4 regions of the Fictibacillus sp. 26RED30 genome follow, and region 3 is predicted to be linked to each of the others. Evidence: riboswitches for the same ligand, from Rfam matches in the RefSeq annotation. Region 3 holds a riboswitch; each other region holds the start of a gene.
What was found. Region 3 has a riboswitch for S-adenosylmethionine ahead of IHV11_RS07790 (homocysteine synthase). Riboswitches for the same ligand answer to the same signal wherever they lie in the genome.
Positions count from the first base shown of each region.

Region 1: it holds a riboswitch for S-adenosylmethionine, as region 3 does, so the genes downstream of both, IHV11_RS10675 (2,3-diketo-5-methylthiopentyl-1-phosphate enolase) here and IHV11_RS07790 (homocysteine synthase) in region 3, are expected to answer to the same signal.
Region 2: it holds a riboswitch for S-adenosylmethionine, as region 3 does, so the genes downstream of both, IHV11_RS14010 (sulfite oxidase-like oxidoreductase) here and IHV11_RS07790 (homocysteine synthase) in region 3, are expected to answer to the same signal.
Region 4: it holds a riboswitch for S-adenosylmethionine, as region 3 does, so the genes downstream of both, IHV11_RS16475 (PLP-dependent aspartate aminotransferase family protein) here and IHV11_RS07790 (homocysteine synthase) in region 3, are expected to answer to the same signal.

Region 1 is NZ_JACZDV010000001.1:2,082,026-2,086,262, forward strand. Features, by position in the region: gene IHV11_RS10670 (2-hydroxy-3-keto-5-methylthiopentenyl-1-phosphate phosphatase) at 1-633, opposite strand, end outside; gene IHV11_RS10675 (2,3-diketo-5-methylthiopentyl-1-phosphate enolase) at 630-1,871, opposite strand; SAM riboswitch class I at 1,949-2,067, opposite strand; gene IHV11_RS10680 (pyridoxal phosphate-dependent aminotransferase) at 2,338-3,504, opposite strand; gene IHV11_RS10685 (carbon-nitrogen family hydrolase) at 3,526-4,237, shown strand, end outside.
Region 2 is NZ_JACZDV010000002.1:261,750-265,986, forward strand. Features, by position in the region: gene IHV11_RS13995 (hypothetical protein) at 1-147, opposite strand, end outside; gene IHV11_RS14000 (S8 family peptidase) at 483-1,661, shown strand; gene IHV11_RS14005 (hypothetical protein) at 1,853-2,068, shown strand; SAM riboswitch class I at 2,133-2,240, shown strand; gene IHV11_RS14010 (sulfite oxidase-like oxidoreductase) at 2,344-3,012, shown strand; gene IHV11_RS14015 (hypothetical protein) at 3,043-3,333, opposite strand; gene IHV11_RS14020 (hypothetical protein) at 3,511-3,702, shown strand; gene IHV11_RS14025 (vWA domain-containing protein) at 3,756-4,237, opposite strand, start outside.
Region 3 is NZ_JACZDV010000001.1:1,510,822-1,515,058, reverse strand. Features, by position in the region: gene IHV11_RS21180 (YezD family protein) at 1-23, opposite strand, end outside; SAM riboswitch class I at 276-380, opposite strand; gene IHV11_RS07795 (sulfite exporter TauE/SafE family protein) at 593-1,492, shown strand; SAM riboswitch class I at 1,535-1,639, shown strand; gene IHV11_RS07790 (homocysteine synthase) at 1,756-3,069, shown strand; gene IHV11_RS07785 (polysaccharide deacetylase family protein) at 3,257-4,045, shown strand.
Region 4 is NZ_JACZDV010000003.1:116,278-120,514, reverse strand. Features, by position in the region: gene IHV11_RS16490 (nitroreductase family protein) at 1-225, shown strand, start outside; gene IHV11_RS16485 (hypothetical protein) at 465-1,124, shown strand; gene IHV11_RS16480 (hypothetical protein) at 1,173-1,574, shown strand; SAM riboswitch class I at 1,751-1,866, shown strand; gene IHV11_RS16475 (PLP-dependent aspartate aminotransferase family protein) at 2,051-3,841, shown strand; gene IHV11_RS16470 (aliphatic sulfonate ABC transporter substrate-binding protein) at 4,007-4,237, shown strand, end outside.

The DNA.
Region 1 (4,237 bases), 570 kb from region 3:
ATGAAACGTTTCAAATGAAGTATATGGTATTTGGTTTTCTTCGCATTTTTCAATCAGATAATCTCTTGCAAAAACAACATCAGCCATCTTAGAAGCTTGAAGATCAGTAATTGAATCACCGATCACAATCTTTTCTGCTTGGGAATATTTCTCTTCAAGTCTTCTGATAACAGACGGTTTGCAACACCCACAATCATTGTCACATTGATCATCACACGCATTCGGCCAAGTGATTTTTATCGTGTCACTGGTAAAGTCACTGGCATTACAAAATACGTATTGTGAATCTAGCTTGTTTTCTAAAACAGGATGAACAAAAAAATCAATGCCGCCACTAACGATGTATAACGGAATTCTCTCGCTTTGAGTAAATTGAATAAATTCCTGAAAGCCATCTCTAATCTTAGAACGTGTTAAAACGAATTCAATAATCTCTTTCTTTTTATCCGAAGGAATTCTGGAAAACATTTTTCCTACACCTTCTCGAATCGAGATCGTTTCATTCAAGATTTCATTTACGATCGGCTGCCATCCCTCAGGTGAAAATTCTTCCATGATGGCGACGATGTTATCTTTTTCGGTAACTGTCCCATCAAAATCACAAAAGATTACCGATCGGTGTTGAGTTGTCATTTTACAGGAACACCACCCCAAAGCTCTAATGCTTTTTGAAGTTCTGCATGTTTTTCAGCAAAACTTTCAAAGTCTTCTCCTTTAACAACGGCATCTATCGCCTGACGGAAAGCACGTGCTCCACCGGCAGCTCCATCTGGGTGACCATGTATGCCTCCACCTGCATTTATAACACTGTCCAAACCAAAGTCATTGTATAAAACCGGAGTTAGTCCTGGATGGATACCAGCTGAAGGGACTGGAAACGATTTGTTTAATAAGATGCTATCTGTTGTTAAGGCATCCGCAATGCTTAATGTTTCTTGACGATCAAGTGCTACACTTCCATATGGAGATGGGAACAACACAAGATCTGCTCCTGCATAACGAAGCAATTTGCCTAATAATACTGAGTAACCAATTCCGTAAAGTGATGATGACCCTATAGCTCCGGATAGTGCAGGATGAGCCATGATCGGTAGTGGAATCTCTTTATCTTCGGCCAGTTCTTGCAATACATCTGGTCCGTAAGATAAAACGTTAAATAGTAATGCGTTTGCTCCTAATTCTGCTGCGCGCCTCGCTTTATCTTGAAGTTCACTCGTTCTGCCTGTTAAGTTAACTGCGTAGAGCGTCTTTTCGCCTGTTCGCTCGTGAACAGACTTTAATACTTCTTTAGCGATTTTCACTCTTTCTTCAAAAGGAGTGAGTGGATTCTCAAAAAGAATTTCATCATCTTTTACAAGATCTACCCCACCTATGGCCTGCTCATATAATTGCTGCTTGAAGAATGAAAGATCTTTTCCGAGTACCCCTTTAAAAATACTCATAACAAGTGGACGGTTATGTACGCCTAAGATATCTCGAATTCCTGTTATTCCAAACTTCGGACCGGGAAATTGTTTTTCTAGCTCTCTATCAAACTCTAAATCTACGAGCTTGATCTCACCATCTAACGAAAGTTTACCGAAAACCGTCGTTAGAATTGCTGGAATATCATTTGAAAAGTTCGCTGATGGATAGGAAATCTTAAGCAAGCCTTTAGTTCTTTTACTTCCTAAAAATTGATCAGCACGTGGATCTTCAGGAAGTTCAATGACCTCTTCCACAATCCCTTTATGTTTTTTTAGCTGTTCTTGCTCAAGTTGAGGAAGATCTGTCCAAGAACCTACTGTAAGTCCTAGTGCAATTCCTTCCGCTTTTTTTTGTAAGTTCTCTTTCTTATCATGTACTAAGTACGTCGCTGTAATTTTACTCATGTTTGTCGTTCTCCTTTCAAAAACACAAAAAACCCCTTCACGAGGAAGGGGTGTCTACATATTGACAGTTCCACTTCCTCTTATCTCTCAGTCAACGTTCGACTGCAAGAATTAGCACCGTTTTCAGTTAAGCAAAATTAACTGAATGGTTGCCGGGTTTCATCGGGCTAGTCCCTCCACCTGCTCTTAATAAGAGTGCAAATTGTTAGAATATAATTTTAATTGTGATTATGACAGGGTATGAAGGATCTGTCAACCCTATCTTCTTTCTTCAGTGTATTGAAAGTGATTTGATTTCCGTTCCAGATGCTCGCTTTCCGGGGGGCGTGCGGTGAGCCCCTTGCCGCTTTGCGCCCTTAAGGGTCTCACCTGCCACACTCGTCCCCCAGGAGTCTCCCATCTTGCACTACAATCAAATGTCAGTGGAGGTAAACACTAGTTACCAATAAATTCTCAAAGGAGTGGTTTAAATTAATTTAGCAATTCGATCTGCAGCCTCAATCAAACGTTTTTCAGACGTTAAAAGGCCAGCACGTACATACCGATCGCCTTCGCTTCCGAATCCGATTCCTGGCGCGACTACGACGTGTGCTTTCTCAAGTAAATAGTCTGCGAAAGTTTCAGAAGTATACCCTTCAGGTACAGGCAGCCAGCAGAAAAATGAACCTTTTGGCGATGCTACCTTCCAGCCGTTTTCGTTCAAACGTCCGATGAATGCATTTCGGCGACGTTCATATGTATCTACCAGTTCATCCACACATTGCTGTGGTCCGTTCAATGCCTCAGCCGCTGCGTGCTGGACAGCTCCAAACAAGCTTACATAAAAATGATCTTGAAGAAGGTTAATAGATTCAATAACAGTTTCGTTTCCAACCGCGAATCCAACGCGCCATCCTGCCATGTTATACGTTTTAGAAAGGGTGTAAATCTCTATACCTACGTCCTTTGCTCCTTCTATCTGTAGAAAACTGACCGGCTTTTGTCCATCAAATCCGATTGCTCCATAAGCAAAATCATGGCACACGAGAATATCATGTTTGTTAGCGAGTTCCACTGTTTCTTTAAAAAAGGATTCAGTGGCAACACCTGCAGTCGGGTTGTTCGGATAGTTTAAGAACATAAGCTTTGCTCTTTCCAGTACCTCTTTATCTATTTCATCATACTTCGGGAGAAAGTCATTTTCTTTTCTTAAGGGCATCGTCTCCATAGTAGCACCAGCCATTGCAACACCTGACCAATAATCAGGGTATCCCGGGTCTGGAACGAGTGCAACATCTCCTTGATTTAAATAGCACTGCGATAGCTCTACTAAACCTACTTTCCCGCCAAAGAGTACGGCTACTTCTTTCTCAGGATCGAGTGTTACTCCATATTCTCGTTTATAAAAATCGGCAGCTGCCTGCTTCAAAAATCCATGTCCGCGAAACGGTGAATACTTATGAAAATCAGGTCTATCAGCTCCATCTTTTAATGCATCAACAATATGCTGTGGAGTTGGTTGATCAGGATTCCCTTGTCCTAGATTAATAACATCAAAGCCTTGCTCTACATAGTAAGATACTTTTTTTACAAGCTTGGCGAAAAATTGCTCTGGCAGTTTCCCCATCACTTCTGCCTGCTCAAAACGTTTCACGACGATCACTTCCAGTCTAATTTGAATGTTCTTGAAATTCTAATCAGTTATGTTATACGCTTAAGGAAATTCTGTAAAGACTTTTTTTACAACCTGGAGGGTACAATCATGAAAATTGCCTGCATACAAGTTGACATTCAATATGGGAAACCTGATGAAAATTATAAACACATCGAAAATAAAATTCGTAAAGCCGTTAAACATCATAATCCTGATACGATCGTACTACCAGAACTGTGGGATACTGGGTATGATCTTACCCGATTAGGTGAGATTAGCGATCATGATGGTAAAAAAGCAAAGGAATGGTTAAGTCGATTATCTAAAGAGCTGGATATTAATATTGTCGGTGGGTCTATCGCGTATCGTAAAAGCAACACAGTTTACAATACATCATTCACTTACAACAGAAACGGTGTACAGGTTGGCACCTATTCAAAGGCTCACCTCATTACACTTATGGAAGAGGAAAAATATATCTCCCCCGGCAGTAATAGCAATCTGTTTACAATCGACGGTAACCTCTCCACTCTTGCTATCTGTTATGACATCCGTTTTCCTGAATGGATCCGTGCTCCTTTCTTAAAAGGGGCAAAAATATTGTTCGTTCCTGCCGAATGGCCGATTCAAAGACAATCTCATTGGCGAGCATTGCTTATCGCACGTGCTATAGAGAATCAATGCTACGTTATTGCTTGTAACCGAGTTGGAAGCGACCCTAAAAACACCTTCG
Region 2 (4,237 bases), on a different contig from region 3:
TAAGCGGAGCATCTCCATAAGTTCAGGCTCTAGTATGTCGTTCAGCGCTTTTTCCATCTGCTGAAAAGCATCTAGAATACCTGGTGCGTTAGCAAGGGATTTCTTAAAGGGTGTTCCTTCCACATCTACTTCTGGTAAACGTGCCATCTGTATTCCTCCTCCTCAAATAAAAAATTTCTTTTTTCTTTCCCTTTTACCTTACACCATTCTTCAAAGTAGTCCTATGTTTCTGTTTAAGGGGATGAGACTGAATGCGCTTTCTGTCGAATTTGAGACTTATCACCTACCCACTTTATATTTTAAGATAATAAATAGGTCATGCGGACCTAGAATCTCTTGTAGTAATATCTTCTCTGTGATTGTAGTCTTTTGGTAAATAATCATTATTTTCGAATAGTATTAAAGGGTTTTGTTGAAAATTGTTGAATTCCTTACCATCGGAGCCAAGCTTGCTTGGTAAATACAACAGAGGAGTGATTTTTATGTTAAAGCGTTTCGTGGCGACTGCCGCAACATTACCACTACTTGTTTCATTAGCATTGCCAGCATCTGCTGCAAATTCGGAGGTGTCGAAAGCTTCCTTTACACCGGCTGCAACGAAAGCTGCTTCACAAGAAATTATTGTTCATTTTAAAGATTCTGTTTCAGCAGCAGCTAATACGAAAAACAAAGTTTCACAACTTGGCGGTAAAGTAGTTGAGGTTACAAAAGACTTTACAGTCGTAAAAGTAGACGGCAGTGTGACAGATGCGATCAAGAACTATGAAAATCTTGACTCTGTTGAGTATGCGGAACCTAACTTAACGTTCCATGCAAGCTATGTACCAAACGATCCTGCTTATCAAAGTCAGCAATATGCGCCACAAAAAGTAGGAGCTGAGCAAGCTTGGGATACTACGCAGAGCTCTTCCTCTGTAAAAATTGCTGTAATTGACACAGGCGTTGACTATAACCACCCAGACCTTGCTGGGAAAGTCATTAAAGGTGCCGACTATGTAGATGACGATAACGATCCATTGGATGAGAACGAGCACGGTACACACGTTGCCGGTATCGCGGCTGCGAACACAAATAACGGAGTGGGAATCGCAGGTCTTGCTCCAAAAGCTTCTATTCTAGCAGTTCGAGTACTTGATGCGAACGGCAGCGGATCTTTAGATGACGTCGCTCAAGGCATTCGTTACGCAGCTGATCAAGGTGCGCAAGTTATCAATTTAAGTCTTGGTGGAGCAGGCGGCACACAAACGCTTCAATCTGCAGTTGATTATGCGTGGGGCAAAGGTTCTATAGTCATTGCTGCTGCAGGAAATGAGGGCGTATCTTCTCCTAGCTATCCTGCTTATTATACGAACGCGATCGCGGTTGCGGCTACTGATCAAAACGACCGTAAAGCTTCATTCTCAAATTTCGGTACGTGGGTTGATATCGCAGCGCCAGGTGTTAACATCTATTCAACAACACCAAATAACCAGTATGCGAGTTTCTCAGGAACGTCTATGGCATCACCAGTTGTTGCGGGTGTAGCAGGACTTCTGGCGGCTCAAGGTAAGAGTGCTTCTCAAATCCGTGCAGCGCTTGAAAACACAGCTGATCCTGTATCCGGAACAGGCAGCCAGTTCCAAAACGGACGCGTAAATGCAGCGGCAGCTGTTCAGCAGTAATTGATATAAATAAAAATGTTCCCAAACCTCTGGAAGTTAGTGTTTATCACTTCTGGAGGTTTTTTATTTTCGTTTTTTTATAGGTGACAACTTCAATTTCCTTCTATAAATGTAACGTGTACGGTTTAAAACCTCCTCTTTCATGAAAAACTGTTAACAGAAACATCTGTAAGAAGCGGAGGATTTCAGCTATGTTTGGTCTTGGTAAAGGTAAGCAAAAGAAAAAAACGTCTCAAGGTTCTGGCAAGAGTGAGTCGACGGAAACGGAAAAAAGGCAGAGTGAAAAGGAAGCAGAAGAAAAGATCGTGTACTTTTTCTTGATCAGCACTGCGGTTTTTGGAGTGGTCGTTCTGTATCTAGGCATTTCTCGTGAGATGTCTTTTGTGGCTGATCTCATTTCGAGTTGATTTTTCATGTCCTGACTGTATAATAGTTGTAACTTACATATCGTTTTTAAGCCGATTAATCGGTCTCTTATTTCGAGCAGGCGGAGGGAATTAGCCCTATGAAGCCCGGCAACCACCTAATTTGTTAGGCACGGTGCTACATCTAACAGTTTTACAGACTGAAAGATAAGAGGATGTGAACAGAACCATTCGTCCTCTTTTTTTTATAAAAGAGGGCGTTTTTTGTTTTGCTACCTCAAATGGAATCAATCGCACTAAAGAAAGGATGTTCATGTATGGACCTTAACAAAGCGAATCGCATTAAAAAGATGCGTGTCCCACAAGTCGATGAAAAACTAGAGAACCGCCTGCCTCCTGGGCAGGTTGAAACAAAAAAGTTCCCTATTCTTCATGAGGGGGACGTTCCTGTTTACGATATGAAAAAATGGTCGTTATCTGTAGAAGGACTCGTAGGAAAACGTGTCGAATTTAGTTTTGAAGACATCATGAAGATGCCTCAAACGACAGTAGTAAGAGATATTCACTGTGTGACGAGATGGTCACGGTTCGACAATGCGTTTGAAGGTGTTAAATTTACTGACTTTTTAAAGCACTTAAATGTGGATTCAAAAGCAAAGTTTGTGATGGTCCACGCTGATTACGATTATACGACGAATGTTCCTATCCAAGATCTGTTACGCGATGATGTGATTCTTGCGCACTCTTTTGACGGCAAGCCGTTAACGGAAAAGCATGGGTTTCCGCTTCGTCTCATCGTTCCGCATCTTTATTTTTGGAAAAGTGCAAAGTGGATTCGTAAGTTCGAGTTCTTAGATGAGGATCAGCCAGGCTTTTGGGAGCAGAACGGCTTTCATATGTACGGCGACCCGTTCAAAGAAGAACGATTTTCGAGCGATGAATTTGAGATGCCTGAAGATGAGTGGAAAAAGAAAGAGTATGATTGATCCCAAATGAAAAATTAGGGGGAAGAACGTTTATTTTCTTCCCCTCAGCATTTTAATCTCATTTTTTAGCGCTGTAATCTGATCTTGGATGTCTTTCATCTGAGCTTCTTGTTCTTGCTGGTCTTTAAGATCGTTCGCTTGATCGATATACACTTGTCTGAGAGCGATCGCTGCACTGAACGTAGCTAGAAAATCCCCCGCGGTCACAAGCGTTGAGGCGAGTAAGGCGAGTTCTGCAGCAAACGTGGTACCATCTTTATTATTTGATAAGTATTCTTCTTCTGCTTCTGCTAAAATGACGTCTACTACACGTTGATTCACATCATTCACTCCTAACACCTGAATTAGTAATACTATATGCGTTTGCCCTATTTGCGGTGCCCGATGTTACCCTTCATATCCCGATTTTCGAACACATAAAAATTCGGCTTTTTTCGTGAATTGTTCTTAATGTATAGGCATTTTGTCCGATATTATCCTTACTAGGGAGGTTTGGCGATGGAACAATGGCTGTCTTTTCGTATTCCGTTCGATATCATTTCCATTTACATCTTACTTGCCGCAATCATTGTGGTCGGCATATTTTCAAGCGTACTTCGAACAGCCTTACCAGAATGGTCTGTTAGGATCTTTAGCTACACGGGGTTTGTTGGAGTAATCTTTGCATGGCTGAAGCTACTGGAATATTGATACATACATAAAAAAAACGCCTCGGGGTTAACTACCCCAGGCGTTTTGGCGTTTTATAAAGATTTGAAAAGGAGCTTACGAAGTACAGGCATCAAATAGTCGACAAGCTCCGAAGCACTTGGCACAACTACATTTTGCGGACCATAGATGTTCTGCATTAACTTCTCTTCTTCCTCTGTAATCTCTCCGTTTGCGATAAACATACCAATCGTTTCGATCCCATGCTTTCGTGTACGAGTGACTGCTTCATGTGTATCGAGTACGCCATGCGATTCATAATCGAAAGCCGCTGGTTCACCGTCTGAGAAAACGAGCAGAATCTTTTGCTGCTCTGGACGCTTTGCGAGCTCCTCACCCATACGTCGGATGGAGTAGCCGTCACGGTTATCTTCTTGTGGTTCGAGCTGTATGATCGGCGCTCCCGATTGATGCAGAGAGTTACGATAGGAGATCACATCATGAAAATAATTCGGCTGATCGTTAGTAGAAGCATCTGCTGCATCTTCCCAAAAGCCAACTACAGAATGCGGAATCC
Region 3 (4,237 bases):
TTTGCACTATTTTCGTTCGCCACTCCACTGCCTCCCTTTCTAACATTCATATCTTTTAAAGGCTCTTTCCTAAAATTGTTGTTTTCTAAGTCTTACTTTTTTCTTCTTTGACTTTTGATTGAAGTGGAAGATGCGATACTCCTGTGGCTCACCGCCTGCCCCACGGAAAGCGAGTATCTGCAACGGAAATCAACTCTTTCAAAAGCAACAATGAATATGAAAACAACAATAAAAAAACCTTCCCATTTCGGAAAGATAGTGGAGGTAAACATATTACCTTATCTTCCAAAATGTAAATACATTCTGCTGGAGTTAGCACCTTACAAACGCAGGTTGCCGGGTTTCATCGGGCCAGTTCCCTTCACCACTCTGGATAAGAGTTTAAATTTTATAAAATCATAACATATCTGAAGTGGATATCAAGACCTATTTTTTCATTTTTCTATTTTTAAAAAAAATTAAACAAACAGTTGACTTTTTATGTTTTTGAATCATATAGTAATAACTAAAATTTAATCCGTATCGCTGATCGGAAAACCGAAGGCTCTTAACACTACTTGTTAAGGGCCTTTTTATTTTGAGGAGGAAAAGTATGAAAAAGTTGATTGTATTAGCTCTAATTGGTCTTTTTGCACAGTTAATTGATGGATCACTCGGTATGGCTTATGGGGTTACATCTACATCTTTGCTCTTAGTAGCTGGAATTGCTCCTGCAGCTGCATCTGCGTCCGTACATCTTGCCGAAGTCGTAACCACTGCCGCATCCGGCGCTTCACACATTAAATTCGGAAATGTTGATCGGCAAGTTGTTACTCGATTAATTTTGCCGGGTTCGATCGGAGCATTTGTAGGTGCTTGTTTTTTAAGCAACCTTCCTGGAGATCTAATAAAGCCGTATATCTCTATCTTTTTAATTATCCTCGGTATATATATCTTATATCGTTTTCTGTTTAAACTTGGAGAGAAGAAAGCGAAAGTAAATGGTAAACCTTTTACAAAGAAACAGCTTATTCCACTTGGATTAGTAGCTGGTTTTTTAGATGCTACAGGTGGAGGAGGCTGGGGTCCGGTCACCACTCCAGTCCTAATGGCAAAACAAGACATGAAAACCAGGAAGGTAATCGGTTCTGTAGATACTAGCGAATTTGCTGTAGCTGTATCTGCTTCAATTGGATTTTTCATCGCACTCGGCTGGGAACAAGTTGAATGGCTATGGGTTGGTGCATTGATGCTAGGAGGAGTGATTGCGGCTCCTATTGCTGCATGGCTAGTTCGTCTCATTCCTTCTCACATATTAGGGGTACTAGTTGGTGGATTAATTATTATCACCAATACCCGCACCCTTCTTCATACTCTAGGCGTTTCACATAACATGTTGTTTTCGATCTACTTTGTTCTTGTTGCTTTTTGGGCAGTAGGGATTATCTATGCGGTAAAAAGCAATTCAGAAAATAAAAATCCGGAATTTTTAAAAAATTCAGTTGACTATTGAGAATGACCTATGTATTATAAATCTTAATTCAATATTCAAATCTTCTTATCCAGAGAGGCTGAGGGACTGACCCTATGATGCCCGGCAACCAGCGGAAACGCATGGTGCTAATTTCAGCAGAACAATGAATGTTCTGAAAGATGAGACTTCGATCGGGTGAAATCATCGGGACCTCTTCTTTTGGAAGAGGTCTTTTTTTCTGGGATAAGTTGAAACTGAATGCGATTGGATACAAAAAAATGACGTTGAGGAGAGATTTGAAAATGACTGATCAAAATGCAAAAAGACAGTATGGGTTTGAAACGATTTCTTTACATGAAGGTCAAAAAGTTGATCCGACTACAGGAGCTCGTGCTGTTCCGATCTACCAGACCACTTCCTATCAATTCAATTCAACAGAGCACGCAGCGAACTTATTTGCCCTAAAAGAGTTCGGAAACATATATACGCGTTTGATGAATCCAACGCAAGATGCGTTTGAACAGACCATTGCAAAACTTGAAGGTGGTGTTGGTGCTCTTGCTCTTGCTTCCGGCCAGGCTGCCATTACAAATGCTATATTCAATATCGCTGGCTCTGGTGATGAAATCGTCGCTTCCACCTCTCTATATGGTGGAACGTATAACCTGTTCTCTGTCACTCTCCCCAAGCTCGGCATCCAGACACAATTCGCTGAAATTGATAATCTTCAATCGTTTAAAGACGCTATTACAGAAAAAACAAAAGCCGTATACATTGAGACCATCGGGAATCCAAAAATCGATGTAGCCGACATTCAAGCGATTGCTGACATCGCACATGACGCAGGAGTTCCTCTTATTGTAGATAATACGTTGGCTACGCCTTACCTTTGTCGCCCGATCGAACATGGAGCGGATATCGTTGTTCATTCTGCAACAAAGTTCATCGGAGGACATGGTACTTCAGTAGGTGGAGTTATCGTCGATTCTGGAAAATTTGATTGGAGCAATGGGAAATTCCCAGGCTTGACTGAGCCAGATTCAAGTTATAAAGGAATTGTGTATACGGATGCATTTGGTCCACTTGCTTATATTCTAAAAGCACGTGTTCAGCTGCTTCGAGATCTAGGTTCGTCTATCGCACCGTTCAACTCCTTTCTATTTATTCAAGGATTGGAAACACTTGCTCTTCGTATAGAACGTCATGTTGAAAATACATTGAAAGTAGCGAAGTTCCTAGAGAGTCATCCATCGGTCGATTGGGTAAATTACGCAGGGCTTCCAAGCAGCCCTTACTATGAACTTGCCCAAAAATACCTCCCTAAAGGCGCGGGTGCAATTTTAACATTCGGGGTTAAAGGCGGTGTAGACGAAGGTAAAAAGTTGATCGAAAATGTTAGCATCTTCTCTCACCTGGCAAACGTGGGAGATTCAAAATCATTGATCATCCATCCAGCTAGCACCACTCATCAACAACTCTCTGAAGAAGAACAAAGAAAATCAGGCGTAAGTCCAGAACTAATCCGTCTTTCGATCGGAATTGAAACAGTAGATGATCTAATATATGACTTAGATCACGCATTAAAAGCGATCTCACTTTCTCCAAGTGGATTGTAGATTACAACGATTAAGCTGTTCAAGAAATCCTTTGAGCAGCTTTTTTGTTGCCAAGACTCTTCTCCTGTTAGCGAGCACCTTAGACGGAAATCAGCTTTATGAACAAACTTGTATACAGATACAGCTTTGTCATAAATCAGTTTCTCCTTACAAATACTATTGGTAACAAATTTTAGAATGAGGGCTCATGATGTCTACCATTGTAAAAATGATTGTTTCCATGTTTTTATGTCACATTCTTTTTTTCGGACCAAAAGTCAATGCAGGTGTAGTAAATCGTTTTGAAGTAGAGAAATATGGAGATGTAATCTGGGAAGTCCCTTCAAAAAAGAAACAAGTTGCGATTACATTTGACGATGGACCAGACCCCGTATACACCACTCAGATCTTAGATGTTCTTAAAAAGGAAGGTGTTCATGCAACATTCTTTCTTATTGGAAAGCGGGTTGAGAAGTATCCAGAAATCGTGAAAAGAGAGCTAAAAGAAGGACATGAAATCGGCAACCATACGTATAATCACCCTAGTTTCCACACCATTTCAAGGCATAAAGTTGTGGTTGAAACAAGAAAGACCGAGCACCTTCTCGATCCTGCTCATCATTCAGATTACATAAAATTGTTTCGACCTCCAGGCGGAACTGTTACAGAGAACAGTTTAAAAGTCTTAAAAAAAGAAGGATACAAAGTTATCCTATGGTCTTGGCATCAAGATCCCCGTGATTGGACAAATCCAGGATCTGAAAGGATCGCCAGACACATCCTAACGAATTTAAAAAACGGAGATATTATCCTTTTGCATGATTCTGGCGGTAATCGCAGTCAAACGGTTGCTGCATTAAAGATTATCCTTCCTAAGCTTAAGGAAATGGGTTATGAAATTGTAACGGTTGATGAACTATTAAAAATGCACCCACGATACAATGAGTTCCACGAAACTGAAGTGAAGAAAGAAGAAGCCCCGTTATTAATCGAATAAAGAGTGAAAAGAACAAATTTTATGATTATATTGTTCTTTTCTTTTTTATTTAAACCTCCCTACTGCTCACTTTGTTCAGACGCTTGCTCACTATTTGTTTTTAACATTAAATAAAAGCGCTTGCATTTTATAATCACTGTACTATAATACTACTTGTATACAAGTATACTCGTTCTACAAAAGGAGGTTATT
Region 4 (4,237 bases), on a different contig from region 3:
AGCTGCTTGGCGATTCAGAACTTGATGCTCGCAGCCCACGCGCGCGGACTAGGGACTTGCCCGATGACTGGTCCCGTATTGCTTGCGCAAGATGCGATTCGCGACTTTTTGGAAATTCCGTCTATGAAACAGATCAACATGGTTATTTCACTTGGACATCCACAAGATCAACCGAAAAAACTCGCAAGAAAAGCTGTAGAAGAAATCGTCACATATGTAGATTGATGACAATTGGTTCTGTAAAATTCTTAATAAGCTCGTCCAGCGGCTGAGAAGTACGCTGGACGAGCGCCATGTTAAAAGTGCAAGGATCACCGCTTTGAAATGCCCCCTTGAACCCCTCTCATACCCCTCTATAAGACTTCAGACCTACAATTAATCTTAAGAAAAAAGGATTTTTTTCGACATATACCGAATATATGTTTCATGTAACGTATTTTCAATTATAGAAAGAGGAACTTCTTATGAAAGAGACATTTGACTTGATTGATTATGCACTGCAAAAAAGTGGATTAGAGGAACTTAAAGATCCGACTCAGGTTCAGTATTTAGGTGAAGGGGCTTGGCATCTTGCTTATCTTGTTCAGCTACGCACTGGAGATGCTGTGGTTGTTCGTTTTCCGAAGACAGAGGCGTATGGAAAGAACGTTGAGTTTGATGAAGAAGCCATGCACTCAGAATATGCAGCGACTAGAGCATACTATGAGCTAGCTAACCAAGTTAAACCGGGAATCTGCCCTGACTTTTTCAATTATCATGTAGAAAAAGGCAGAACGTTTACCGTGGAATCTTATGCGGGAAAAGCAATCAAACTAGATCAACTAACGGTTGTAGAAGCGTTTCATATTGGAGCGGAAGTTGGTGAGTTCTTTCGCAAGATGAATACTGCACAACATGGCTTAAAAGGGTTTGGTTATCTCTCATGGAACGGTAAACATATTGCAGGCAAATTTCAATCAGATGTTTCAGAATCTATGAAAGAAGAAAACAATGAATACATAGATGAATTCAAGAAATTTATAGAAACGTATGAGGGGGCCATTTCTTCATCAGCTTTAGTAAACCTACAAGCTTGCATGGAGGATAGAGAGATTACGGATCATACGGTTGTATTTACTAATTAAGATACATCTCCAGAGAATATATTGCTGCATTCAGATGGCACTGTCTGTTTGATTGATCCTGTACCAATCTTATATAGCGGAGATTCGCTTGCTGGGAATTTTCTTAATAATTATCGGACGTTGTTTCCAACATTTTTTAATGCACCGCGTTATGCACGACATGAATTTGATCGCTTTGAAGACCGTTTGAAAAGAATAGCTGACGGATTTTTAGAAGGTTATTCTAATGGAGATCTAGATGTAAAGCGTCGAGTGAAACAAGAAGAGTTTATTCAACTTACGGATCTAACTGTAACTCATTGGCAACTACTTCAGATTGATGAATTATCGTCCGAACAGAAAATTCGTTACGGAGAAAGAGAAGCCATTGCCAATCGAATAGCGGAACTTGTAAAAAAAATCGAAGAGTTTCAATGGTTTGATGAAAAAAGTGGAACAAAGTTAGCATAACCGGCATAGCATGGGCATAATCTTAATTCAAAGCTGACAGTTGAACACTCATTCTTTTGTAATACTTTTATGATTTTTCAAAAAACGGTTGACTTTTTAAAACATCTTACTCTATAATCCTATTCAAGAACAAAACAAACATCAGCACGTTAATGTGTTAAACATAATTTGAATATCTCTTATCCAGAGAGGCGGAGGGACTAGGCCCGATGAAGCCCGGCAACCAACAAACCACATTTGGTTTGGAAAGGTGCCAATTCCTACAGATCTTTTTTGATCTGAAAGATAAGAGGAGGACCAAAACCCTCTTCTTAGGAAGGGGGTTTTTCTTTTTCCCCTTATCATACTTCAAGCACAAACATCACTTAGTCACTTATTTCATTTTAAAAATTGAATATAGCAAAAGGGAAAAGCATTAATCTTTATCCCTAGTTTTCCTATAGATTTTATTTGAATAATAAGAAGGAGCGATTATTATGACAAAATCTTTTGACGGATACGATATTGAAACATTGCTATTACATGGGGGCCAAGCGCCTGACCCAACGACAGGATCACGAGCGGTACCTGTCTATCAAACTACTTCCTATGTTTTTTCTGATACAGACCATGCGCAAAGCCTTTTCGCGCTTGATGAGCCAGGAAACATCTACAGCCGAATCGGAAATCCAACTGTTGATGTTTTTGAGAAAAGAGTTGCACTTCTAGAAGATGGTGTTGCAGCTGTAGCTACTTCTTCTGGTATGTCAGCTATCGCGCTTGCCATCTTAAACATCGCACACGCAGGAGACGAAATTATTGCAGCTACGAATCTATACGGAGGAACTTACAACCTATTTTCTACTACTCTTCCGAAATACGGAATCAACGTAAAGTTTGTTGATGCAGAGGATCCAGAGAACTTCCGAAACGCGGTTACTCCAAACACGAAAGCATTTTTTGCTGAAACGATCGGGAACCCCAGTCTTAACGTATTAGATATTGAGGCAGTGGCAGATATTGCGCATGAAAACGATGTACCTCTAATTATCGATAATACATTTGCAACACCATATGTAACAAAGCCAATAAGCTTTGGAGCGGACATCGTAATCCACTCAGCTACAAAATGGATTGGCGGACATGGAACCGCAATTGGCGGTGTTGTAGTGGATGGAGGACGCTTTAATTGGAATTCAGATAAATACCCAGGATTCACTGAGCCAGATAACAGCTATAACGGACTCAGATACGCGAATGATTTTGGAACATTGGCTTTCGCGACTAAATTACGCGTTCAGCTTTTACGAGATTTCGGAGCTTGTTTAAGTCCACACAATGCATTTCTCCTTCTACAAGGTTTAGAAACACTGCATCTACGAGTGGAAAAACATGCGAAGAACGCACAAGAAGTGGCAGAGCATCTGGAAAAACATCCAGCAGTAGATTGGGTTTCATATCCTGGTCTTTCTTCGCACAGAAGTCATGAGCTTGCGAAAAAATATTTAAGCAACGGTTTTGGTTCGATCGTAAACTTTGGAATTAAAGGCGGGCGTGATGCAGGACGTAAGGTCATTAACAACATCTCATTATGGTCACATGTTGCAAATGTTGGTGATGCAAAATCATTGATTATCCACCCTGCTTCTACCACTCATCAACAGCTGAGCGGAGACGAATTAGTAGCAACAGGTGTAACGGAAGAACTTATTCGGTTATCGATCGGACTTGAATCCGTAAAAGATCTTACGAATGATCTTGATCGTGCGATACAAACCGCTACAGGAATCGGAGCGGATAAAACAGAGATCACGATTAATGACGAAGGTGTCATTCGTTGGGCATTGCAATCATCACTTTATAGAGCAGTTGAGAATGGACAGGAAATTCAACGACCTAAGACGCTAGCGATCGTGGGACTCAGTTCCAATCCTGCAAGACCTAGCCATCGATTAGCTAGAAAGATGCAGCGACTTGGCTATAAAATCGTTCCTGTTAATCCAAGAGAAACCGAAGTGCTTGATGAAAAAGCGTATCCAGATTTAAAATCCATTCCGTTTCCGATAGATGTTGTTCAAGTATTTAGAAGTCCGGAAGCCGCGATCGAGCTCGCAAAAGAAGCAGCGATCACACAACCAAAAGTGTTCTGGCTGCAAGAAGGTGTCATCTCACCAGAGGCTGCAAAAATCGCGAAAGAAGCTGGTATTGATGTGGTGCATAACAGATGCACCTATAAAGAAGCACAACGACTAAGAGGTACCATTTCAACGTATGCGTGTGAACTTTAGTAAGGTTAAATATTGTACTTGGTCACTATTGAATATGGTTGATTTCCGCTCGCTCTAGGAGGTTCGCATCTTACGCTCCAATCAAATTTTCAGTGATGGAATGATACGAACGGCCGTAGCAATAAAAATTTAATGACAAAAAGAGAGAAACGTGGAGGGAAAGACATGATGAAGATTTGGCAGAAAGCAGCACTAGCTTTAAGCATAGCAGGCGCTTTATTGTTAGCGGGCTGTTCCAGCAGTGCTAAAGAAGGTGAGAAGCCGGAGAAGATTAGACTTGATTATGCCTTTTACTCTCCAACAAGTCTAGCACTCAAAAAGTTTGGCTGGGCAGAAGAGACATTCAAAAAAGATGGCATTGAAGTGGAATGGGTTCAGAGTCAGGGAAGTAATAAA